One region of the Mesorhizobium sp. M0960 genome, then DNA from elsewhere that is predicted to be linked to it. Evidence: riboswitches for the same ligand, from Rfam matches in the RefSeq annotation. Region 1 holds a riboswitch; each other region holds the start of a gene.

Region 1 (5,913 bases):
CCAGCCCGGCGCCGACACAGATGGCCATAATCGTGCGCGGTAGCCTAAGATCGAGGACGATCTTGGCAATCGGGATCTTGCCGGCCGGACCGGACACGATGTCTCCGTCCAGCCCGGCGGCATGTCCGAGCGCAGCAATCACGTCGCTCAACGCGATGACCGTCGATCCATAGGCAATCGACAGCAGAGCAAGAGCGGCAATCGCTGCTGCTCCTGCTGTCATCGCCAATTCGAACGCTCTCTGGCGCAAGCTCAGAAAGCTTCCGGGTGCATCGCCCTGGCGATCTTGCCGATCGCCTCGATGTTGGCAGGCCCAGGCGTCAGTTCGGCATAGCGCAGCGCAATGAAGTGCTCATTTTTGACCGCCTCAGTCTCCTTCATCGCCGGATGAGCTTTCAGGAAATCGAGCAGTTTTCTGTAGCCGCCGTCCTGGTAGTCGAGCAGGATAAGAAATTGCGGATTGCGGGCCGCCACCGTCTCCCAATCCGTATTGCCCCAGCTCGTCGGCATGTCGGCCATGATGTTGTCGCCGCCGGCTGCGGCGATCATGGCGCTGGGGATCGCGAACTTGCCTGATGTGAAGGGTTTGTCTTCGCCGGAGTCGTAAAGAAACACACGCGTTCCCGTGCGGTCGCCGATCTTTGCCGTGATATCGGCGAGCTGCGCCTTCCAGTTCGAAACAAGCTTTCCCGCCTCCGCCTCCTTGCCAAAAATCTTGCCCAGCTTTTCGACATCACCATAGAGCAGGTCCATCGAGGCTGCGGGGCGGTTCTGGTCGAGATGGACGCAACTTTCCGTCGGCACCAGCGTCTTGATACCGTGCGGGGCCAGCGTATCGGGCGTCACCTCGCCGCCAGGCTTCATGCCGTAATACCAGCCGGCGAAGAAGAAATCGGGCTCGACGGCGACGAGGTTTTCGAGGGTCGGGTATTTCGGCGCGAGTTCCGGGATCGCGCCCTGCTCGGCCTTGAATTCCGGACCGACCTTATACCATCCGGTGATGCCGGTCAGGCCGACGATCGATGGTTGCAGCCCCAGCGCGAAGGCCATCTCCGCCATGTTCAGATCTTGGATGACGGCGCGCTTCGGCGCGGCGTCGAACGTCAGCGGCGTGCCGCAGCTATCAACGGTTACCGGGAAAGCGAAGGCGGTCTGGGCAAGTAGGAGGGAGGCAAAAGACAGTACGAGGCGTTTCACGGATGTTGCTCCTTGGTCAAATCGGGATGTGAAGAGGCGCGGTTCGGAACGTCGAAGACCGTGAGTTCGCGGTCTTCGGTGGGATGGCGCAGCCAAAGCACGTCAACGCCGAAAATCTCGCGGATCAACTTCTTGGTCAGCGCCTCGCGCGGACTGGCAAGTGCCTGCAGGCGGGCCTCGTTCATCACCGCGACCCTGGTGGCAAATGGCGTGACAAGCGACAGATCATGAAGCACCGCCACGACGGTCATGCCAAACTGCGATACGAGTTCGAGAAGGTCGCTGCGGGCGCGCGGATCGAGATGATTGGTCGGTTCATCGAGGAACAGGATTTTGGGCTCCTGGGCGATGGCGCGCGCCAACTGGGCGCGTTGCCGCTCGCCACCGGATAGCGAGCCGATCGTGCGGCCGAGCAGCGGCAGCAGGCCGGTTCTGCGAAGTGCTTCAATGACGATGTCGCGTTGCTCGCTCCTCCGTCGCAAGCCGGCATGCGGGACGCGCCCAAGCTCGACGTAGTCGATCACGGCAAGCCGCGGATCAGGCTGGTCGGTCTGGCCAACGACCGCCATGTGCAGTGCCCGCTCGGCGTCCGAAAACCTCTCCAGCCGGCGTCCGGAAAATCTCACATCTCCCGCGCTTGGCCGCAGCGTACCGCATAGCATGCGCAGCAGCGTCGTCTTGCCGGCGCCGTTGGGGCCGATGATGGCGAGGCGGTCGCCCGGCGCTATCGAAAGGCTCACCGCGCTGACCAGGCACCGGCCATTCGTCGTCGCGCTCAGTTCACACGCTTCAAGAAGAGGCTGGGAGGCGTCCAACTTACCGTCACTTTCTCAATGGCGACGGAAGGAAGCTGGACGGACCGGCCGACAAGACCGATGTCCACGTCTCCTCCCGGCACACCCCGTCCGGTCAACTCATGCTGATGGCAGGTCTCCTGGCTCGCGGGTCTTTGCGCCATCCTGCCTTCCCAGCCTTGCCGGCCAGTGGCACTTCGGATTTTGCTAACCGCTTACAGTTGCGGGGGCAGCCACGGCCTCGATCCGAAGATCTCACCGTGTTCCCTTTTCACCCCTTGCCTTTCGACTCGGGGACCATCAGTCAGCCACCCTAGTTTTCCGCCAATCACAGCGCAATAAGTCTTGTCAGAAGGAGCCATATAGACCTCGTGATGTAATAACGTTACATTTAAAAGGACGTTTGCCCGCTTCCTGTCAAGCCTTTTCGCGCGACGCCTGCGAATTGCCGACGACCGTCGCTCTCGATTTGCGCAGTGCGCAATTTCGATCAAACTGCCTCCGCCAGGAAGCGGCACCATAATCTTGCCAATATAAGACATGGCCAATGTAAAGACTGGGCCATGTAAAGACTGGGCCAATGCGGAGACTGGGCCAATGCGAGGTGCCAAATGAATCCGACCGAGAAGGCGCTGTGGTTCGTCGAAAGCCATCTGCCCGAAGCAGTCTCGCTGGACGATGTCGCCAAGAGCAGCGGGGTGTCGCGCTTTCATGTGACGCGGGCTTTCGGCGCGGCTACCGGCCGTTCGGTGATGAGCTACGTCCGTTCTCGCCGACTGACCGAAGCGGCGCGCAAGCTTGGCGCCGGCGCACCCGACATCCTCTCGGTCGCGCTCGACGCCGGCTATGCCTCGCATGAGGCCTTCACCCGCGCCTTCCGCGACCAGTTCGGCACCACGCCGGAACTGGTACGCGCACAAGGCTCGCTCGACAACCTCGATCTTGTGGAGCCGATCCTGATGGACCAGTCCTTTCTCGCCACTCTCGAACCACCGCGTTTTGAGACCAGCCGGCCGTTTCTCATCGCCGGTCTCGGCGAGCGTTACAGCTGCGAAACCAGCGCCGGCATCCCGATGCAGTGGCAGCGGTTCGGCCCCTATATTGGCAACATTCCAGGCGAGATCGGCGACGTCGCCTATGGCGTCTGCGTCAACGGCGACGACGCCGGCAATTTCGACTACATCGCTGGCGTCGAAGTGTCCGATTTTTCGGACCTGCCGAGGGAGTTTTGGCGTGTGCGCGTGCCGGCGCAGAAATACGCCGTGTTCGCCCATCGTGACCATATCTCGACCATCCGCCGCACGGTCAACACGATCTGGAACAAATGGCTGCCAGCCTCTGGGCACGAGATCGCCGATGCGCCGGAATTCGAGCGCTACGGCCCCGAATTTGATCCGCGCAGCGGCAATGGCGGGCTGGAAATCTGGATACCGGTCAAAGGGTGAGGTACGGCAGGCCGGCGCCGAAGCGCCGGAAGCGCTGCTACAACTCCAAATTCCAGTTCTGGCCGACCAGATCCTTGCCGAAGGAATGGTGGCGCTCCTCGTTGGTCAATTTAAAGCCCGCAGCCTCATAGATGTGGCGGGCGGCGGCGAGCACGTCGTTGGTCCACAGCGTCAGTGTCCTGTAACCCGTGGCGCGGCAAAAGCCGATACATTCCTCGACCAGCCGCTTGCCGATGCCGAGACCTCGCGCCGAGGGCTCGACGTAGAGCAGGCGCAATTTCGCCACCGCGTCCGACTGGCGCACGACGAAGACGGAGCCGACGACCTCGCCTTCCCGCTCGGCGATCCAGCTGCGTTCCCATTTCGGATCGAAGGATTTGACGAAGGCACCGAGGATTTCGGCGACCAGCGCTTCATAGGTTTCGTCCCAGCCATATTCCTGCGCGTAGAGCAGGCCCTGGCGACGAATAATCCAGCCGATGTCGCCGACTTGCAGAGGCCGCAGCATATAGGGAATTTTGGGCTCGGCGCTTCCGCCCAGCAAACGCTGCACCGTCTGCATGGCTTTGACCAGCCTGTCCTGTTCGGCATCCGAAAGCCGGTCGAGCAAAGCCGCGACCTGGTCGTGCGAGCCCTGGTTCAGCGGTGCGAAGGCCTGCCGCCCGGCCTTGGTCAGCGCGATCGACGAGCGCCGCGCATCCGCCTCGATCGTGGCACGCTCGACCAGATCACGCTCCTCGAACTTCTTCAGCAGCCGGCTGAGATAACCGGCATCGAGGCCGAGATCGCGCCCAAGATCCGTGGCGGTCAGGCCATCGCGATGCGCCAGCTCATAGAGCACCCGCGCCTCGGTCAGCGAGAAGGTGCTTTTCAGCAGCCCTTCGTCGAGCAGCCCGATCTGGCGGGTATAAAAGCGGTTGAAGGCCCGCACCGCGTCGATCCGCTCCTTGCCTGGGTGATGATGAATGGTCATGGCATCCTCCTCCGGGCAAGATTAGCGATTTAGTTGACTTGGTCAAGTATCTGTTTGAAGCATCCGTTTGAAGCAATTGTCCTGATGATGCTCACCGGGCGCCTTGACTCGCGCGAGTTGCCAGACTATTTCAGCGCCACGTTAGCACTCCCCCAAGATGAGTGCTAACCATGTCCGGCGCCGCCGGACGGAGGAACTGTTCTCACCATTCTCATCGAGGAATAAAAAATGGCAAAGTCGAAGTTCCGCCCGCTTCATGACCGCGTGGTCGTTCGTCGGGTCGAATCCGAATCCAAGACCGCGGGCGGGATCATCATTCCCGACACGGCGAAGGAAAAGCCGCAGGAAGGCGAGATCATCGCCGTCGGTTCCGGCGCCCGTGACGAAGCCGGCAAGCTCGTCCCGCTGGACGTCAAGGCCGGCGACCGCATCCTGTTCGGCAAGTGGTCGGGCACCGAAGTCAAGCTCAATGGCGAAGACCTTCTGATCATGAAGGAAGCCGACATCATGGGCATCATCGGCTGAATACCGGCCTCACCCTCAACTGAATTTTCGGGCTCAATCCAAGCCCCTGCCAGGAGCTAAAAATGGCTGCCAAAGACGTAAAATTCTCCCGCGACGCTCGTGAGCGCATGCTGCGCGGCGTCAACATCCTCGCCGACGCGGTGAAGGTCACGCTCGGCCCCAAGGGCCGCAACGTCGTCATCGACAAGTCGTTCGGCGCACCGCGCATTACCAAGGACGGCGTCACCGTCGCCAAGGAAATCGAGCTTGAAGACAAGTTCGAGAACATGGGCGCGCAGATGGTCCGCGAAGTTGCTTCGAAGACCAACGACATCGCCGGCGACGGCACCACGACCGCGACCGTTCTGGCACAGTCGATCGTCCAGGAAGGCCACAAGGCGGTTGCCGCCGGCATGAACCCGATGGACCTCAAGCGCGGCATCGACCTCGCCGTCGCCGACGTCGTCGCGACGCTGATCAAGAACGCCAAGAAGATCAAGACCTCGGAAGAGGTTGCCCAGGTCGGCACCATCGCCGGCAATGGCGACGTTTCGGTCGGCTCGATGATCGCGGAAGCGATGCAGAAGGTCGGCAATGAGGGCGTCATCACCGTCGAGGAAGCCAAGACCGCCGAGACCGAGCTCGAAGTCGTCGAAGGCATGCAGTTCGACCGCGGTTATCTCTCGCCCTACTTCGTCACCAACGCCGAGAAGATGGTTGCGGATCTGGAAGACGCCTACATTCTTCTCCACGAGAAGAAGCTCTCCAACCTGCAGGCCATGCTGCCGATCCTCGAGGCTGTCGTGCAGACCTCGAAGCCGCTGGTCATCATTTCGGAAGACGTCGAGGGCGAGGCCCTGGCCACGCTCGTCGTCAACAAGCTGCGTGGCGGCCTGAAGATCGCCGCCGTCAAGGCGCCTGGCTTCGGTGATCGCCGCAAGGCCATGCTGGAAGACATCGCTATCCTCACCGGTGGCCAGGTCATCTCCGAAGACCTCGG
Region 2 (5,913 bases), on a different contig from region 1:
TCAGTTCCGCATTCTCCTTGCGGAGACGATCGGCAAGCAGGCTCTTTAGCCGCTTGTTTTCTTCCTCGAGCGCGACGAGATCCTTCAGCCCGTCACTGTCCGCCGCAGGCGCCGCCGCCTTCTTCCAAAGATAGTATGTCTGTTCCGAGATGCCGGCTTGCTTCACCGCGCTCTTGAGAGTAGCGCCGCCGCCGATCGAGGTCTCGATCTGCGCCAGCTTCTGGGCACGATCCTTCGCGGAGTAGCTCTTTCGGCCCGTTCGCGCTGACGGCGGTGCTTCAGTGGTCGCGGATATCGGCTTGGCAGGCGCGCTCGCCTCAGCTTCTGGCTTCCTCGACCGCCGCGCTCTCGTCTTCGGTTTTGGCGTTTCCGTTTTGTCTGCCGGTTCGCTATGAACTACTGCTGACTCGGTCTCCAGGGGATTGGCCATGAAATGCTCCACTCGCGGTTTGTGCAAAGGTTCAGCATCAAGGGCCACTACAGTAGAGTCAACAAGCTGACGATTTAACGGCTCGACTTCCTTTGTTGTCTCGGCCATCGCCGCGGCGATGTCGAAATTGCCCCAGATGGAACGTGCGGATTTTTGATAATTGCGCTTTTGTTTGATTTCCACGGTGAATGGTCGCGTCTGCCGCCTCATAGTTCCTTCCTGAATAGGAGAATGAAGTCGCCGCTCGAATTTTTTGGCGCTTCCTGCTTAGCGCGGAGCATTATCGTATAGCCGCTCAACGGACAAGTGATGCCGGTCTTCGATGGCTGACCATCTGGGGAGATTTGAGCGGCTTCGCACGTCCTGCGCATGCCTGTAAGGCCGCCAAGTTTTCTGGGTTAGCAGGCGCGCACTGTGGCAGCTTGGCTTGTACGGCGAGGCCATGGTTGAGTGAGGCGAAACAAATCCAGCCCCGCGGTCAATCCCGAGGCTTCCCACAATGGCGAAGAGAACATCTTCACTCGTTCCTTTTGAGCACAAGACCTTCCGTTCGCTATGGTCGGCTGCACTCATTTCGAACCTTGGCACCCTAGTGGAAGGTGCGGCGGCAGCTTGGCTGATGACGAGCATCGCAGCAGTAATTTTTGATCGCCCATTCGTGCTGTGTACCAGCCCTGTGTCTTGCGCAAGTGGTCACGAACGGCTGCCGGAGCCTCGAAGACGCCCTAAAAACACATGCTGCGATTTTTGAACACGCTTGACGTGTTAAATTAATTCATCCACGATGCGTGTGTTGAACACGCGAGGTGAGTTATGAACATGAAAGAGCTTAGGGTTCGACTGGGCATGACTCAAAAAGATTTGGCAGAGCAGATGGCAACAACGCAACAGACTGTGGCCCGTTGGGAAACAGGCAAAACGCAGTTGAACGTCGAGCAGATCAAGGACCTTTGCCTCACGTTGAAATGCACGGTCGAGGAGCTGCTGGGCTGGAAGATTGATGTCGAGGAGTGGCGCACGAGCCCGTTTGCAATTGCCGATGCCGAAACGCGATACGGCACGCTCAGAATCAAGACGACTGTTGGCAGCCGCCAATATCCTATCGATGAAAAGGCGCGTGAATCGATTTTACGTCAGTTGAAGGAACTTCATAATCTGCGCAGAAATAACACAAGCAGGCCATGGCTGTATTGTTGGAGCCTTGACAACAAAATACTCTTGATAAATCCGCAATATGTCCGCACCATTGAGCTTATCGGTGACGATGTAGAGGAGATGCCAGAGTATTATCATCCAGAAATCTATCGGGCTTTGGATGACTGGGATAAGGGTGAGGTTTCAGGAAAGCTGAAGAAAGAATGCGATGCCATCATCGCAGAGATGGGTGATCAGGAAGCCGTGCGCATGGCCTCCTATGTTCGCGTCACATATGACGACGGAGAAGATGAGTGGAACTTCTTGGATGAAGAAACCGCTACGACTTTCTTCGGATTGGAAGCTGCGACCTTTGACGTTCCCCAGTGTAGTTTCGCCGAAGTGGAGGAAGAAGGTTACTACCGAGCGCGATACGCCAACCTTGATCGCGTCGCGGTGATGGAGGTTCCAAGCGACCGTTATCACAGATTGACCGCGCCCGAGGAAGCTTAGAACCATCCACGAAGGGCGCATGTTACATCTCGACCTTGCGTGGTGCGTTTTCAGTACGAGATGACGTTAAGCGTAGGTAGTGGCAGGTAAGAGTGCTCGACCAGAAGCTCAACTGCCTCCTCAATATCGCTGCCGATGTGCCGCAGGACACGTCCACGGGAGCGTGGATAGGCGTGAAGTTCCTGCACTCCACGGTCCGCTCTCCCATCGCCGGTGTGTGCCCGACGCCATCTTGTGGACGAGCTTGGCCGCCTGCACCCGGTTGTATTCCGGCTTGCGGTCCGCCTGGGCGGTCCGCCGCGATGGCTATCTCCATGTCAATCGGCGCCGAACTTTGACTGCCCGCTGCTTTTGATGAATTTGGCGAGGTCCCGCGCATAATCACTCTTGGTCTTCTCCTTGAGGCCCTGTGTCGCGAACTTGTGGTCCAGCAGGGCAAACAGGTCCAAGTCCCCTTCCGCCTGTGGCGCTGGCTTGCCCTCACCGCCCTCGGCTTCCCAATTGGGGACCGCTTCTGCGCGCTGCACCGTGGCGATTGTCCGCCCAAGACGCATCACAAGATCGAACGCCAAACCGTGCGCGTGCACGACGATTTGCCGCTCAGGCCTCATTTGGACAGGACTTGAGCTAGCCCGGTGGTTTGAGCCGGGTTACCTTGAGCCGGTGGGCTGCGAACAAGCAGTTCGAGACATTGGCCTCGATCACTTCGCAACACGCCGCTGCGCCTGGCCTCGGTGTGCTCCCCCCGAAATCGTTGTGTCATATCACCGAGGGCATCACGGCCAACAGCTTCCACATGGGCAACAGCCTCGCCATTGAGCCGAATATGGTCGCGAGCAGATCACCAACGAAGCGGTCGGAACCTCAGAGCCGAAGTTCGACGCCGAGGTGGTTCGCGTGATGCGCTAAGCAGCACCACGGCGCTTGCCGGTATGTTTGCTGCCGGCAGCCGACGAACTCCTATCCTCCTGGACAAGGGCGCCGTGCGTCATTGCTTTGATTTACCGGCCGCTCAAGGCTTCCACAGTTTTCGCTTTCGAGGCGACCTTTGGAACATGCCAACGGAAATTTAACATAACGACATAAACATTTCTTTATGCGGCGTTGACAATGGAGCGAACTGCTGTAATTGTCTGCCGCGTCGTGGTTCTCCGTACGGCGCTGCCGCAGCGGAGCTAAGAGGGAAGCCGGTGCGATGCCGGCGCTGCCCCCGCAACTGTTAGCGGCGAGCCAACCCCACTCATGTCACTGAGGCGAATAGCCTTGGGAAGACGGGTAGAGGCTATGACCCCGCGAGCCAGGAGACCTGCCACGGCGAATTACGTCCACGGGCGGGGTGTCTCGGTGGCCGCTGCAGCCTGGCGTTCGTGCCGGCCTGCTAGCGCCTTCCTTGTCACCGACGCCCCAACCATCGGGGTCTGGCATGACTATCTCTCAGCAAATTCCTGTAGCAACGCTCGGCGTGCCCCGCTTCGGTCGTCGGCGAGAACTGAAATTCGCGCTTGAAAGCTACTGGTCCGGAAAATCGTCCGCTGCCGACCTTCTCACGACCGCGAAGGCGCTCCGTGCCGCTAGCTGGGAGGAGCAGCACGATCGCGGCGTGTCGAAAATCCCGTCGAACGACTTCTCGCTCTACGACCATGTGCTCGACACCGCAGCCATGGTCGGCGCCGTTCCATCCCGTTACGGCTGGAATAGCGGCGAGGTTCCACTTGACATCTACTTCGCAATGGCGCGGGGCAACCAGGGTCAGACGGAGGATTGTCGACACGCTGGTCACCAGCAGGCGGCTCATCGGTCTGATGTAACCGCGATGGAAATGACCAAGTGGTTTGACACCAACTATCACTACATTGTGCCGGAACTCAACGATGATCAGACGTTCGCCCTCTCGTCGACGAAACCGGTCGATTACTTCATCGAGGCTAAAGCTCTCGGCGTTCACACACGCCCAGTCATCCTTGGACCGATCACCTTCCTCAAGCTGGCGAAATCGCCTGCCGAAGGATTCGATCCCATCGCGCTCCTGCCGCGGCTGCTGCCCGTCTACGAGCAACTCCTGCAGAGGCTGAAGCTGTCTGGAGCCGACTGGGTGCAGATCGATGAGCCAGCGCTTGTCCTCGATCTGAACCCGAACGAACGAGCTGCGTTCGAATTCGCCTATGGCCAGCTGTCGAAAGCCGCGCCCGAGCTGAAGATCATGCTGGCTACCTATTTCGGGCCCCTGGGAGACAATCTCGAAACCGCGGTTTGTCTGCCCCTGGCCGGGCTGCATATTGATCTCGTGCGCGCTCCCGAGCAGCTGGAAACGGTGGGTCGGCTCGCACCGAAGGATCTGGTGCTCTCGCTTGGCTTGATCGATGGCCGCAACGTCTGGCGTGCGAACCTGCCCGCCATTCTCGACCGCATCAAACCGATCGTCGCCGGCTGGCCCTTGGACCGCGTCGAGATCGCGCCTTCTTGCTCGATGCTGCACGTGCCGATCGACCTGCGCATGGAGACCGAACTCGACGCGGACATCAGGTCGTGGCTCGCCTTCGCGGCCCAGAAGACCGACGAGTTGGTGTTGCTGGCCCGGGCCCTGACTCAAGGCAGGGATGCGGTGGCAGGCGCGTTGAAAGCGTCTGCCGAGGCTGCCGCCACTCGCCTGACATCCACGAAGATCCATGACCCGCTGATTGAGGGGCGGATCGCCAGCATTGACGACAGCATGAAGCGACGAGAGAGCGCTTTTGCCGAGCGCTCCAGAGTCCAGGCCGGCACGCTCGGACTGCCGCCGTTCCCGACGACGACCATCGGGTCCTTCCCGCAGACGCCGCAGGTACGCAGGGCGCGGGCCGCTCATGCGAAGGGCCAGCTGAGCTATGTCGACTACGAGACCTACCTGAAGAAGGAGATCGAGGCTGCAATTCGGTGGCAGGAAGAGATCGGGCTGGACGTGCTGGTGCACGGTGAGTTCGAACGAAACGACATGGTACAGCATTTCGGCGAGCAGCTGTCCGGCTTCGCCTTCACCCAGCATGCCTGGGTGCAGAGCTATGGGTCGCGTTACGTGCGTCCCCCCATCATCTTCGGCGACGTATCGAGGCCCAATCCGATGACGCTGCGCTGGTGGCAGTTCGCCCAGTCGCTTACGGAAAACCCTGTGAAGGGAATGCTCACAGGCCCAGTGACCATTCTCAACTGGTCATTTGTTCGCGACGACGTACCCCGCTCCGAAGCATGCCGCCAGATCGCGCTCGCCATCCGCGACGAAGTGACGGATCTCGAATGGTCCGGCGCAAGGATGATCCAGATCGATGAGGCCGCGTTTCGCGAAGGATTGCCACTGCGCCAGTCTGATTGGAACGACTATCTCGACTGGGCTGTCGAATGCTTCCGGATCGCTTCAACGGGTGTAAAGGACGCGACTCAAATCCATACCCACATGTGCTATTCGGAGTTCAACGAGATCATCGACGCGATCGCTGAAATGGATGCGGATGTCATTTCGATTGAGACGTCGCGCTCGAAAATGGAACTGCTGGACGCCTTCACGAGCTCCAAATATCCGAACGAAATCGGGCCCGGAGTCTACGACATTCACTCACCACGTGTCCCGGAAGTCGGGGAGATTTCGGACCTCGTCATGCTTGCCCGCGACCGACTGTCGGATGCCCAATTGTGGGTAAACCCGGACTGTGGCCTCAAAACACGCAAATGGGAGGAGGTCCGCCCTGCCCTCATGAACATGGTCGCTGCAGCACGTGCGCTCCGGGAGAAAGTGTAGGCCTGAGGGTTTCCTGGTTGCTCACCATGTGGTGAGTTACCGGCTGCCCCATGTCGGCTGTGAATGT
Region 3 (5,913 bases), on a different contig from region 1:
ATGGAGCGCCATAGGCGCTTGCCGCGACTTCGGCCAATTCGCGGGCACGCGCTGCTTCCGGCAATCGCGACAGGGCGGTGGCGGGCAAATCGAAAAGCGGGTAGGAGTGCGGATTGATCCCGGTCGAGAGGTCGACGAAAGGCAGCGGCGCGTGAGGGAAAAGCGCCCTCGCCCGGCCAAGGCTTCCGCCGTGGTCCACTGCCGCCGTCACTCCATCAAGAGACTTCATGTCGATCCTGATCACTTTCCTGTCGCTGGCCATCGAACTTGTACTCGGCTACCCGGCCCAGCTCTTCGATACCATTGGCCATCCCGTCACCTGGTTCGGCAGGCTGATATCCTTTCTCGACGGCAGGCTCAACCGCGCCACTGATTCCGACGCCCACCGTCGCCGCTGGGGCGTGCTCGCGCTGCTGGTCATCGTGCTGGTGCCGGCCGCCCTCGCCTTCTGGATCGAAGCCATGCTTTGGAGCATTCCCCTCGGCTTGTTGGTCATCGCAATCCTGGCGACGTCGCTGCTGTCGCAGAAGAGCCTGGCCGAGCATGTCGAAGCGGTGGCCGACGCCCTCGACAGCGGCGGACTGGACATGGGCCGCATTGCCGTCTCGCGGATCGTCGGCCGCGACCCGGAAAAGCTCGACAGGGCCGCTGTCTGCCGCGCCGCGATCGAAAGCCTGGCCGAGAACTTCTCCGACGGCGTCGTCGCGCCGGCGTTCTGGATCGGCGTTGGCGGGCTCGCCGGCGGCGTCGCCTACAAGGCCGCCAACACCGCCGATTCGATGATCGGCCACCGCACCCCGCGCCACGAGGCCTTCGGCTGGGCGGCGGCGCGCTTCGACGATTGGATCAACCTGCCGGCATCACGGCTGACGGCGCTGCTGATCGTGCTTGCCGCTTTCCTGGTCAAGGGCGCCGATGCCAAAGCCGCCTGGCATGCTGTGCGGCGCGATGCGAAAAAACACCGCTCGCCCAATGCCGGCTGGCCGGAAGCAGCGATGGCCGGTGCGCTCGGCCTGGCGCTCGCCGGCCCCCGTTCCTATGACGGCGTCATGGTCGAAGACGCGTTGATGGGCGAAGGCGGCCGCCGCGACGATATCGAGAGCACCGACATCCGACGGGCGCTGAAACTTTACCGGGTCGCCGACTTACTGCTGATCGCGCTGTTCGGGGTGGTCGCAGTGGTTGTTGTCTTGGCGTGACCTGCGCCCGAGATCGAGCGGAAACAAAAAACCCGCCAAGCGGCGGGTCGTTGGAGCCAGTTAGCACCATAGCGAGATTAGTACCATAGCTGCCGGCACAAAGCAAGAACAAAATTGCTGTGCCCAAAGAATAATCGCCCCAGCTTTGCGCTTCTCATTCCCTGCCTTTGACGTTCGAGGTTGGCGAAATCCGAAGCGCCATCCAATCTCCCCCCTCGCGGGGGAGATGTCCGGCAGGACAGAGGGGGGGCGCGAAGGATCGCCAGCCTCTTGACCGTTCACCTGCTAATGACGGTCTGACGACGTAGTTGTCTCCGACTGACAGGCCGAGGGACAGTGCCCCCCTTTGCCCTGCCGGGCATCTCCCCTATAAGGGGGGAGATCGGCAGCTTCGCCGGCGCCGCCTGCTCCGAAACGCCCTTCCCCGATCGCCAAACCCCTCAGAACTCTATCCCTTGCTGCGCCTTCACGCCGGCGGAGAAGTGGTGCTTGGTCACTCCCATCTCGGTGACCAGATCGGCTGCCTCGACCAATACCGGCTTGGCATTGCGGCCGGTGACGACGACATGCAGGCCCTCGCGACGCGCCTTCAGCGCTGCGACCACCTTTTCGAGGTCGAGATAATCGTAGCGCAACGCGATGTTGAGTTCGTCGAGCACCACGAGGCTGATCGACGGCTCGGCCATCAGCTCGAGCGCCTTGGCCCAGGCGGCCTCAGCGGCCGCGATGTCGCGCTTCAGGTCCTGCGTTTCCCAGGTAAAGCCCTCGCCCATGGCGTGCCAGACGACGCGGTCGCCGAAGCAGGCAAAAGCATCCTTCTCGCCGGTGTGCCATTTGCCTTTGATGAACTGGACGACGCCGACGCGCTTGCCGTAGCCGAGCATTCTGAGCGCCAGCCCGAAGGCGGCCGTGGTCTTGCCCTTGCCCGGACCGGTGTTGACGATCAACAGCCCTTTCTCGACCGTCTTGGCTGCAACCTCGGCGTCCTGCACCGCCTTGCGCTTGGCCATCTTCGCGCGGTGGCGTTCCTCGTCCTTGGGATCGATGTGGTCGGTATCAGCCATGTCATTTCACCCTGAGCGGCAGCCCCGCCACCATCAAAAGCACGGTGTCAGCGACGGCGGCAACGTCCTGGTTCAACCGGCCGGCCGCGTCGCGAAACCGTCTTGCCAGCGCATTCTCCGGCACGATGCCCTGGCCGACCTCGTTGGACACCACGAACCAGGGTCCACGCGGCCGCGACAGCACATCTGCCAGCCTTCGGCATTCGGCCTCGACATCATGTTCGGCCAGCATATGGTTGGTCAGCCACAGCGTCAGGCAATCGATCAGCACCGGCTGGCCGTCAGGCAGTGCCTCGATCGCGCCGGCAAGGTCGAGCGGCGCCTCGATGGTCGTCCAGCCGGCGCTGCGGCGCGAGCGGTGCAGCGCGATCCGTTCGCGCATCTCCTCGTCATAGGCTTGCGCCGTCGCGATATAGCTCCATGGCGCCGGACAGGCACTCACCAGCCTCTCGGCATGCACGCTCTTGCCGGAGCGCGCACCGCCGATGATCAGGGTCAGCGCCCCGGCAGCGCGGTCAGGCAAAGCTGTCGCGCAGGCTGGTCGCCGTGCCGGTGAAGCGGCCGCGCACCACGCCGACGACCGCGCCGAGCACCAGCCAGAACACCAGATTGGTCAGCGTCACCGCCACCACGAACTGATGATGCAGGCCTTCCGGGATTGTCGTCTCGAAGCTGTCGGGCTGCGGCGCGCCGACAATATGCGGCGCCACCATCAACGCCACGGCAAGGACCGCCAGCGGCAGCGATCTGCGGAAGGCGAGCAGGCCGAGACCGGCGGCGGTCGCCACCACCGTTGCCCACCACCAGATCTGGCGTTGGACAAGGTCGGCCGCCGGCATTGCCGGCAATTCCGGCGGCAGGCCGAGGCCCGGCGCCAGCGTGAACACGGCAAAGCCGGCAAGCCCCCAGAACAGGCCCTGGCGCCAATTGCCGATGCCGCCGGCGAACTCCGAAACCGCAACCAGGACCAACGCGAAGCCGATGCCGGTGACGATATTGGCAACGACGCTGAAGGCAAAGCGTTCGAAACCGTCGGCCGGCGCCCAGCCTTCGTCCTCCGCCGGAGCCATTGCTTCAGCCGGTGCCGGCGCGGCGCTGCTTATAGCCATCGTGCCCCCGGCGTTTTCGACCGGTGCCGCAGGTGCCGCGGCATGGTCATGGCCGCCGCCGGCCTGTTCGTAGACTTCCGCCTTCAGGATCAGCGGCACCGTGGCATAGGCCTGCATGCAGGCGAGAACGACGCCGGCCACGAGCCCTGCGATCGCCGCGATGAACACGACGTTGCGAAACAGTGTCATGATGTCAGCCCCTTGTCAGTGGCAGGGAAAGCCCATCGAGTGGCGATAGTCGTGGGCGGCATTGTGGACCGCATCGATGTGCGAGAAGCCGACAAAGCCCATGACGAAAATGCCGAGGAATGCAGCAAGCGCCAGCTGCATGAAACGCGACTGCGAGGAGACGGAAGCGCCGAGCGAGACGGAAGCGGTATTCATGTCTTGTCCTTTCGCCCTCCACCCGAGGGCATAGAAGTCAGTTTCCTGTCGCCGGCAGGTCTCCTGGCTCGCGGATCAGCGCCCTTCCCCACCTTCCCGAAGAAAATCTTCAGTGGCATATGGAGAGGACTACCGCACACAGTTGCGGGGGCAGCCACGGCATTGGGCAAGAATTTCGCCCGCACCGCATTCCCTCTTGGTTCCAAACGGAACCGACGACATCAGCGACTATAGGCAGAATCGCCGCGCCCGGCAAACCAAATTCCGCCGGATCGTGTGGCGAATGCGCCGCCTCGCCAAGCTCGCCGGCCGGCGCCGCAATTGACAATTCTCACAGCCGGGTGTCGGCTGGCGGATGGGGAGGAAGCCGGCATGCAACCCAGCCCGAATGAGCGCGGTCCCTATAACGGCCTGACGCGGGCCGAGCCGACGCTGCCGTCATCGGCCTATTGGGACATCGCAGGCTATCAGCGCGATCTCGAGGCCATCTGGTATCGCAACTGGCTGCTGGTCTGCCGCGAGGCCGACCTTGCCCAGCCGCTGGCATTCAGGACGTTTCGCATAGGCACGCAGGAGATCGTCGTGCTGCGCGACGAGACCGGCGAATTGCGCGCCTTCCACAACACCTGCCGGCATCGCGGCTCGCAGCTTTGCCAGCAGAGCGAAGGACGGCTGAAGGCGCGGCTCATCACCTGCCCCTACCACGCCTGGTCCTATTCGCTGCGCGGCGATCTGGTGCGCGTGCCATCGAAATCGCTGCCGGACGGTTTCGACAAGGCCGATCATCCGCTCTACCGCGTAGCACTGTCGGTGTGGAGCGGTTTCGTTTTCGTCAACCTCGCGGAAGACGCTGCCGGTTCGGCTGAAACATCCTTCGATCCGGCATCCGGCAACCTCGCCAACTGGCCGCTGGAAACGCTGCTGAGCGGCCATGTGCTGCGCAAGGTTATGAACTGCAACTGGAAGATATTTTGGGAGAACTTCAACGAGTGCCTGCACTGCCCTGGCGTCCACAAGGACCTGTCGCGGCTGGTGCCGATCTATGGCCGCGGCCTGATGGGCCGGCACGACGACCCCGAATGGGCGCGCCACGCCGACAATGACGCGCCGGAATTTGCCGGCGGCTTGCGGGCCGGGGCCGAAACCTGGTCGCGCGACGGGCGCGTCCACGGCTCGGTCTTTTCGAGCCTGACGCCGGCCGAGCGTGCTGCCGGGCAGACCTATGCCACCAACTTGCCGTCGATGTTCGTCGTCGGCCATGTCGACTATGTCAGGACCGTGCGGCTGGTGCCGCTTGGGCCGGAGCAGACCGAACTCACCGCCGAATGGCTTTTTTCGCCCGAAGCGCTCGTCGATCCGGCTGCGGATATCGACAACATCGTCGCCTTCGGTACCCAGGTGCTGGAGGAAGACGCTGATATCTGCGAGGTCAACCAGAAGGGCCTGCGCTCGATGCGCCATAAGGCCGGCGTGCTGATGCCCGAGGAATATGATTTGCACCGCTTCCACAACTGGGTGCGCGAGCGGCATGCGGCGCTTGAACATCAAAGCGATTTGGGCAGATAGCGCCAAGTGACGAAGCCGCAGACCGCCGCCAGCAGGCCGAGCGTCGCGAAAACCGCGCCCAGGCCGAAGAACGCCAGCACCACTGAATAGACCAGCGGCGGCGTCAGCTCGGAAAAGTCGAGATAGGTGCGGTAGACCGCCGCCATCTGCGCCCGCTCATACGAGCGCACCGAGCGCATGAACGCGGTCGAGCCCAGCGCATCGAGCGCGATGGTGAAGAAGGCACCGCAAAGCAGCAACGCGCCGGTGACGAGCGGCGCGGCCTCGCCGACGGCGCCGGCCGCCAGCAGCGTCGCCGACATGGCGAAATAGGCAAACGTCATGGTGCGCCGGCCGCCGAAACGCTTTCCCGCCCTGCCCCAGAAGATGGCCATGAACAAAAGCGCATTGCCGGCCGAAACCAAGAGGCCACCGGCGAGCTCGCCCTCGCCGGTGATCACCATGAACAGCGGCCCATAGACAAAGAACGTCGTCCAGAAGCAGGAACGGCCGAAGGCGATCAGCCAGGCCAGCCTCAGCCTTGGCTGCGCGACGAAGCGGCCGATATTGGCCAGCGGATTGACCGGCCGCGTCTTGCCCGGGCGGATCGAC
Region 4 (5,913 bases), on a different contig from region 1:
GGATAAATGACGGGCAGGGGGCCGGTGACGATTTCGGGAAAGCAGTTTTCGCTGAGCGCCACGGTCTTGCCGGGCAGCCACTCCAGCGTGCCGTGGGCGCCGACATGGATAATTGCATGGATGCCGAGCGACTTACGCAGCCACAAGCCAAAGGCGATCAGTGCATGGCGCGGCGGCAGTGTCGGGTCGTGATAGTCGGCGCGGCGGTCGGCTGAGCGCCCGCGATCAGGGGCGAGGGCTACGGTGATATTGCCGAAGGTGGCGGCGCGGAAGGGGAATTTTGCGGTGGTGGGCGCTTGGACACCCCCCTCTGCCCTGCCGGACATCTCCCCTTCAAGGGGGGAGATTGGCAGTTCGGCTGCCGGCTCTCCCTTAACGCCCTTGGTAGTTGGCGAAAGCAGAGACAACAGCGCAATCTCCCCCCTTGAAGGGGAGATGTCCGGCAGCACAGAGGGGGGTGCCTCGCGCGAACCTGTCTCATCATCCGTATTCCCCCATGCGGCCTCCACCGCAGCGATGGCCGCCGGCGGCAATTCCTTCGAGAAGGTCAGATAATCCTGCAAAGCCAGTCCCTGGTCGGCTGGCTCCAGCACCTCCAGCAACTGACGCGGCGTTTGCGGAATCCCTTCAACGGCGTAGCCCTGTTCGCTCAGGTCGTGCAGCATCGCCAGCACGCTGGACGGCACGTCGAGACCGACGGCATAGCCGGTGCGGCCGGGCGCGCTCGGATAGTCGGGGATCAGGATGGCGAGCTTGCGCTCCGCACGCGGCGTCCGCTGCAGACGCACGAAGGCCTCGATACGGTTCGCGACCTGCGCCACGCGGTCAGGCTCTGGCCGGTTGGCGAAGGCGCGGAAGGCCAATGCCGGATCGATCTCGCTTTCGCTCTTGAAGGAAATGGCGCCGGCCAGGATGCGGCCGTCGAGCTCGGGCAGGACGACATGCATGGCAAGGTCGGCGGGCGCCAGGCCGCGCTGGTTGTTCTGCCAGATGTCGCGGCGGGTGGTCGCGACGACGACCTGGAACACCGGCACTCCGGCGCGGTCGAACAGCGTCTCGACGCCGGGTTCGGCGCCCGAGGCGAAAGCTGTGGCGGTGATGATGGCGGCAGGGTTCAGCGCGGCAAACGCGGTTTCGACAACGGCGAGCGATGCCGCGTCCTTGAGGCTGGAGACGAAGATGGGGACCGGCGCTATGCCACGCTGCCCGAGCGCCTCGACAAGCGCATCGATGGGCGCGACATCGGCGGCGAGCAGCATCGAGCGGTAGAACAGGATGGGGATGATGGGGGCGGGTTCGGCGGACGGTAGGTTTAGGCTGCGTTCCGTCGCGCCCCCCTCTGTCCTGCCGGACATCTCCCCCACAAGGGGGGAGATCGCCTGGTCATCGTCGCCTTCGTCAATGTTCGATGTTGCAGAAGTCGCGAGACGGTCAGTGACAGCCGATCTCCCCCCTTGTGGGGGAGATGTCCGGCAGGACAGAGGGGGGCGCGAAGGAATGCCGACGCTTGATAAGTCCATTCTTTCTATAACGCCGCGTCCCGGCTCGTAAAATCCCGCCTTTGGCACGCTGACAGGTTCAGCGACCGCCGCACCCGATCCGGCGAGACTTGCCAACCTCTGCACCAGCGCCGTCATATTCGCCGGGCCACCTTCGCGGAAATAGTCGAGCAGACCATCAAGTTCCTGGCGCGGCAGCGTCGAGCCTTCGATCAGCCGCAAATCCTCGTCGTGGCTCTCGCCCGGTAGGAGCGCCAGCTTAATACCGCGATTTCGCGCGACAACGGCAAGCTGGTCGCAGCCGTAGCGCCACCAGTCGTAACCGCCGAGGATGCGGACCAGGACGACCTTGGCGTGGCGGGCGACGCTGTCGATCCAGAGGTCGACGGACATCGGGTGGCGCAGGTCGCGCAAGGCGGCGAGCCGCATCGACGGCAGGCGGTCCGCATCTGCCTTCCACGCCGCCGCCAGCCCGGCGAGGTCGCTGTCGGTGAAGGACAGCGCCACGACATCCGCAGGCGTTTGCCTGAGATCGACAGGCTCGGCGAGATCGTCGAGCGAGGCGGATGTGGTGGTGAGGATGTGCATCGCGGCTCGTACCTGGGATCAGCCGGCGAGGATACGCTCGATCGCCGGGCGGTTCAGCCCTTTCAGGCCGATGACGACGAGGCGCGAGCGGCGATCGTCTTCAGCGGTCCAGGCGCGGTCGTAATAGTGGTTGACGCGCGGACCGACGGCCTGCAGCAAGAGCCGCATCGGCTTGCCGCCGACGTCGACGAAACCCTTGACGCGCAATACGTTTTCTTCCTCCGCCGCCGTGGCGACGCGTTGTGCCAGCTCGTCCGGATCGGACACCGACGCAATGTCGATGACGAACGAGTCAAAGTCGTCATGTTCGTGGTCGAGCTCGTCGTCGTGATGGGTCTTGCGGTTCTCGATGTCGTCCTCGACGGCGAGACCAAGGCCGAGCAGCACCGACGGATCGACCTTGCCTTGCGAGGTCGGCACGATCTTCACCGCCCGCGCAACATGCTTGCCGATGACGGCATTGGCGCGCGCCGCGCCGGCTGCGTCCAGCAGGTCGCTCTTCGACAGGATGATCAGGTCGGCACAAGCGAGCTGGTCTTCGAACACCTCCTCGACAGGATCGTCATGGTCGAGCGTCTCGTCCTGCGCGCGCTGCGCCTGCAGGGCGTCCATGTCGTTGGCAACGCGGCCATCAGCCAGCGCCGGCCCGTCGACGACGGCGATGACGCCATCGACCGTGACGCGGCTTTTCACCGACGGCCACTGGAAGGCCTGGACCAGCGGCTTGGGCAGGGCCAGCCCGGACGTCTCGATCAGGATGTGGTCGACCTTCGGCGTCAGCGACAGGATCTGGTCGAGCGCGGGGACAAAGTCGTCGGCGACAGTGCAGCAGATGCAGCCATTGGCCAGCTCGACGATGTTTTCCTCGGGGCAAGTGTCGATGCCGCAGCCCTTCAGGATCTCGCCGTCGATGCCGATATCGCCGAACTCGTTGACGATGATGGCCAGGCGCTTGCCTTTGGCGTTTTCGAGCAAATGGCGGATCAGCGTCGTCTTGCCGGCGCCGAGAAAGCCGGTGACGACGGTGCAGGGGACGCGCGAAACGTTGGCGGCCGAATCTGGGGAAGTCATATCAAGTCCTTCAAAAGGTCGAGGGGAGGGATGCGGGCAACCAAGCCGCGCTTCAGGCAATCGGGACGGCCGCGCCACGGAATGAGGCCGTCCGTCGAAGTAGCGAACAGCTTTGCCCCCGTCACCAGATCGGTGCCGCTGGTCGTGGTCAGGTCGCCGAAGACATAGCTCCAGCAGCCGTCGCGCAGCATCGCGGCGCTGAGCCGGCGCTTGCAATTGCCGAGGCATTCGACGGTGCGGATTTTAATGTTTTCGCTGGAAGCGGCGCGGCGCGTGTGCTCGGCGAGCAGTTCGCCGGCGCGGGGATAAGCGTCCGAACCGGTCTCGTCACGGCAGGACGAGCAGACGATGACGGTAACGCCGGCCGGGGAATCACCATGGCCGGACAATAAATCCGCTGTCTCAGCCGGAAAACTGCTGTCGCGTTCCAAATCAGGCTCCTTGCCCGGAAAACCCGCCAGGCGATCGGATTCTTATGTCCTAGACGGCAGGTCTCCTGGCTCGCGGGTCATCGCCTGGGTGCCGCCTTCCCGGGAATATCCCAGTGGTTTTCGGCCTTGGCTCGTCGCTTACAGTTGCGGGGACAGCCGCGGATTTGAAATCGAGATTTCGCACCGCATTCCCTCTTGGCCCTTGCCGTTGCGGGCAGGGGACCGTCTGGAACGGATTTAGGCTTGTGAAGGCAGTCGTGTCAACGCACGTCTATGACGCGGCGATATCTGCGAGCGGCTGGCCGAGGTCGCCGGCAGCCGTCACCTCGATGCGCTCGAGCCCGAGCCAACCCTGCATCTGCTTCAATTCCTCGAAAAGGGCGGCGGCAGTTTGCGGCGGGGCGCCGGGCTCCGAATAGGCGGCATGGACGCGCAATACGCCGGCCGGGCGGTCGGCCCTGAGGTCGACGCGCCCGACGATGCTGTCGCCGAGCAGGAACGGCAGCACATAATAACCATACTGGCGCTTTTCGGCCGGCGTGTAGATCTCGATGCGGTAGTGGAAGTCGAACAACCGCTCGGTGCGCGACCGCTCGAAGACGACGGGATCGAACGGCGCAAGCAAGGCGCGCGCCTCGATCCTGCGCGGCAAACGGGCGTCCTTGTGGAGATAGGCTGTTTTGCTCCAGCCTTCGACGCTCACCGGCAACAGGTCGCCAGCCTCGACCAGTTCCTCGATGCGGCCCTTGATGTCGGCGGGCGAGAGGCGGAAATAGTCGCGCAGATCGCCCGCCGTGGCGACGCCATGGGCGCGGGCGGAGATGCGCAGCAGTTCGCGGTGGGCGTCCGCGGGGGACGGAACTGGCAAAGCGAGTACCGTTGGCGGCAGCACGCGCTCCGGCAGATCGTAGAACCGCTCGAAACCACGCCGGTGCGCCGTGGTGATGCGGCCCGCCCAGAACAGCCATTCGAAGGCATGCTTGGCATGGCTCCAGCCCCACCAGCCGCCCGAGCCCTTCTGCCCTTCGAAAGCCGACGCCGCGATCGGGCCTCGTTCAGCGACCTCGCGATAGATGTCCTCAATGTAGGCGGCGTGCTCGCGGCCCCATTTTGCCAGTCCGCTGTACATTTCCTCGCCGCGCTCGGCCCGCCGCATGCGCCAGCGCATCAGCGGATAGGTCTCGACGGGCAGGAACGAGGCTTCATGCGCCCAATATTCGAAGACCATGCGCTTGCGTGTCACCGCGGCGTCGTCGAGCAGCGCCAGCTTGTAGGGGCCAAGCCGCGAATAGAGCGGCATATAATGGGCGCGAACCACGGCGCTGACGGAATCGATCTGCAGCAGGCCGGTACGTGCAAGCACCCGGGCCAGATGCCGGCGGTCAGGCGTGCCGCTGGGGCGCGGGTCATTGAATCCCTGTGCCGCAAGCGCAATGCGACGGGCCAGGGCAAGCGAGATTTTTTCTTTCATGAAGGCGGTATCCGGACGATGTTAGACAGAGAAAATGACCTGCGATTCCGCCCCATGCTAGCAAGGTTTTGGCGGCATCTATGTCAGGAGAGAAAAGTGGAGTGAAAAGTGAAGGAAATCAAACAGGAGCGGATCGGACCAGTTTTCCCGGATATGCCGTCCAGCACCGCGATTTGAACAAGGTTTGACTTGCTTCGCCGAAAGCGCTGCGCTAACCCTCGCCGCGTTGCAGCATAGAGCCCCCTTAAAACGGTTCAGTGGTTAATCTGTCACGCTTCCGCAAGTGGGTCCGGTGCTGTAATCAGAGTGGATTGGCCGCCAACGGAAAACTGCAGCATGAACGCACTTTTAGGTTCGTACCTGCCCATCGTCCTGTTCATCGGCGTGGCGCTGGTCGTCGGCCTGGCGCTGCTCGCCGCACCGTTCCTGGTGGCTTACCGCAACCCCGATCCGGAAAAGCTTTCCGCCTATGAGTGCGGCTTCAACTCGTTCGACGACGCCCGCATGAAGTTCGACATCCGCTTCTACCTGGTGTCGATCCTGTTCATCATCTTCGATCTGGAGGTGGCCTTCCTGTTTCCTTGGGCAGTGTCGTTCAGTCAGATCGGCATGCTCGGTTTCTGGTCGATGATGGTGTTTTTGGCGGTGCTGACCATCGGCTTTGCCTATGAATGGAAAAAAGGAGCGCTGGAATGGGATTGAACGACAGTTCCGGCACGCTCGTCGCGCCGAAGCCCAAGGGCCTCATCGACCCCAACACCGGCAGACCGGTGGGGGAGGATGATCCGTTCTTCCTGGAGATCAACAACGAACTCGCCGACAAGGGTTTTCTCGTCACTTCGACCGAGGCGCT

Evidence for each region. A riboswitch is a leader RNA that binds a small molecule or an ion and turns the genes downstream of it on or off. The one in region 1 is predicted to bind cobalamin.
Region 2: linked by a shared signal. The riboswitch ahead of metE (5-methyltetrahydropteroyltriglutamate--homocysteine S-methyltransferase) and the one ahead of NKH63_RS10085 (ABC transporter ATP-binding protein) in region 1 are both predicted to bind cobalamin.
Region 3: linked by a shared signal. The riboswitch ahead of NKH63_RS02800 (CbtB domain-containing protein) and the one ahead of NKH63_RS10085 (ABC transporter ATP-binding protein) in region 1 are both predicted to bind cobalamin.
Region 4: linked by a shared signal. The riboswitch ahead of NKH63_RS02615 (DUF1636 family protein) and the one ahead of NKH63_RS10085 (ABC transporter ATP-binding protein) in region 1 are both predicted to bind cobalamin.

Annotation. Positions count from the first base shown of each region.
Region 1 covers NZ_JAMYNN010000003.1:374,239-380,151, forward strand. The annotation lists gene NKH63_RS10075 (FecCD family ABC transporter permease) at 1-223, opposite strand, end outside; gene NKH63_RS10080 (ABC transporter substrate-binding protein) at 253-1,197, opposite strand; gene NKH63_RS10085 (ABC transporter ATP-binding protein) at 1,194-2,012, opposite strand; cobalamin riboswitch at 2,105-2,308, opposite strand; gene NKH63_RS10090 (GyrI-like domain-containing protein) at 2,603-3,436, shown strand; gene NKH63_RS10095 (bifunctional helix-turn-helix transcriptional regulator/GNAT family N-acetyltransferase) at 3,474-4,409, opposite strand; gene groES (co-chaperone GroES) at 4,638-4,934, shown strand; gene groL (chaperonin GroEL) at 4,997-5,913, shown strand, end outside.
Region 2 covers NZ_JAMYNN010000034.1:6,188-12,100, reverse strand. The annotation lists gene NKH63_RS30375 (transposase) at 1-640, opposite strand, end outside; gene NKH63_RS30370 (MFS transporter) at 930-1,181, shown strand; gene NKH63_RS30365 (helix-turn-helix transcriptional regulator) at 1,244-2,077, shown strand; gene NKH63_RS30360 (hypothetical protein) at 2,395-2,649, opposite strand; cobalamin riboswitch at 3,205-3,405, shown strand; gene metE (5-methyltetrahydropteroyltriglutamate--homocysteine S-methyltransferase) at 3,501-5,846, shown strand; gene NKH63_RS30350 (FMN-binding negative transcriptional regulator) at 5,883-5,913, opposite strand, start outside.
Region 3 covers NZ_JAMYNN010000001.1:545,369-551,281, reverse strand. The annotation lists gene cobD (threonine-phosphate decarboxylase CobD) at 1-229, opposite strand, end outside; gene cbiB (adenosylcobinamide-phosphate synthase CbiB) at 228-1,199, shown strand; gene cobO (cob(I)yrinic acid a,c-diamide adenosyltransferase) at 1,640-2,263, opposite strand; gene cobU (bifunctional adenosylcobinamide kinase/adenosylcobinamide-phosphate guanylyltransferase) at 2,265-2,786, opposite strand; gene NKH63_RS02805 (CbtA family protein) at 2,779-3,561, opposite strand; gene NKH63_RS02800 (CbtB domain-containing protein) at 3,577-3,756, opposite strand; cobalamin riboswitch at 3,793-3,988, opposite strand; gene NKH63_RS02795 (aromatic ring-hydroxylating oxygenase subunit alpha) at 4,129-5,322, shown strand; gene NKH63_RS02790 (MFS transporter) at 5,301-5,913, opposite strand, start outside.
Region 4 covers NZ_JAMYNN010000001.1:508,119-514,031, forward strand. The annotation lists gene NKH63_RS02605 (cobaltochelatase subunit CobN) at 1-2,087, opposite strand, end outside; gene cobW (cobalamin biosynthesis protein CobW) at 2,106-3,158, opposite strand; gene NKH63_RS02615 (DUF1636 family protein) at 3,155-3,589, opposite strand; cobalamin riboswitch at 3,628-3,831, opposite strand; gene NKH63_RS02620 (winged helix-turn-helix domain-containing protein) at 3,861-5,060, opposite strand; gene NKH63_RS02625 (NADH-quinone oxidoreductase subunit A) at 5,397-5,762, shown strand; gene NKH63_RS02630 (NuoB/complex I 20 kDa subunit family protein) at 5,753-5,913, shown strand, end outside.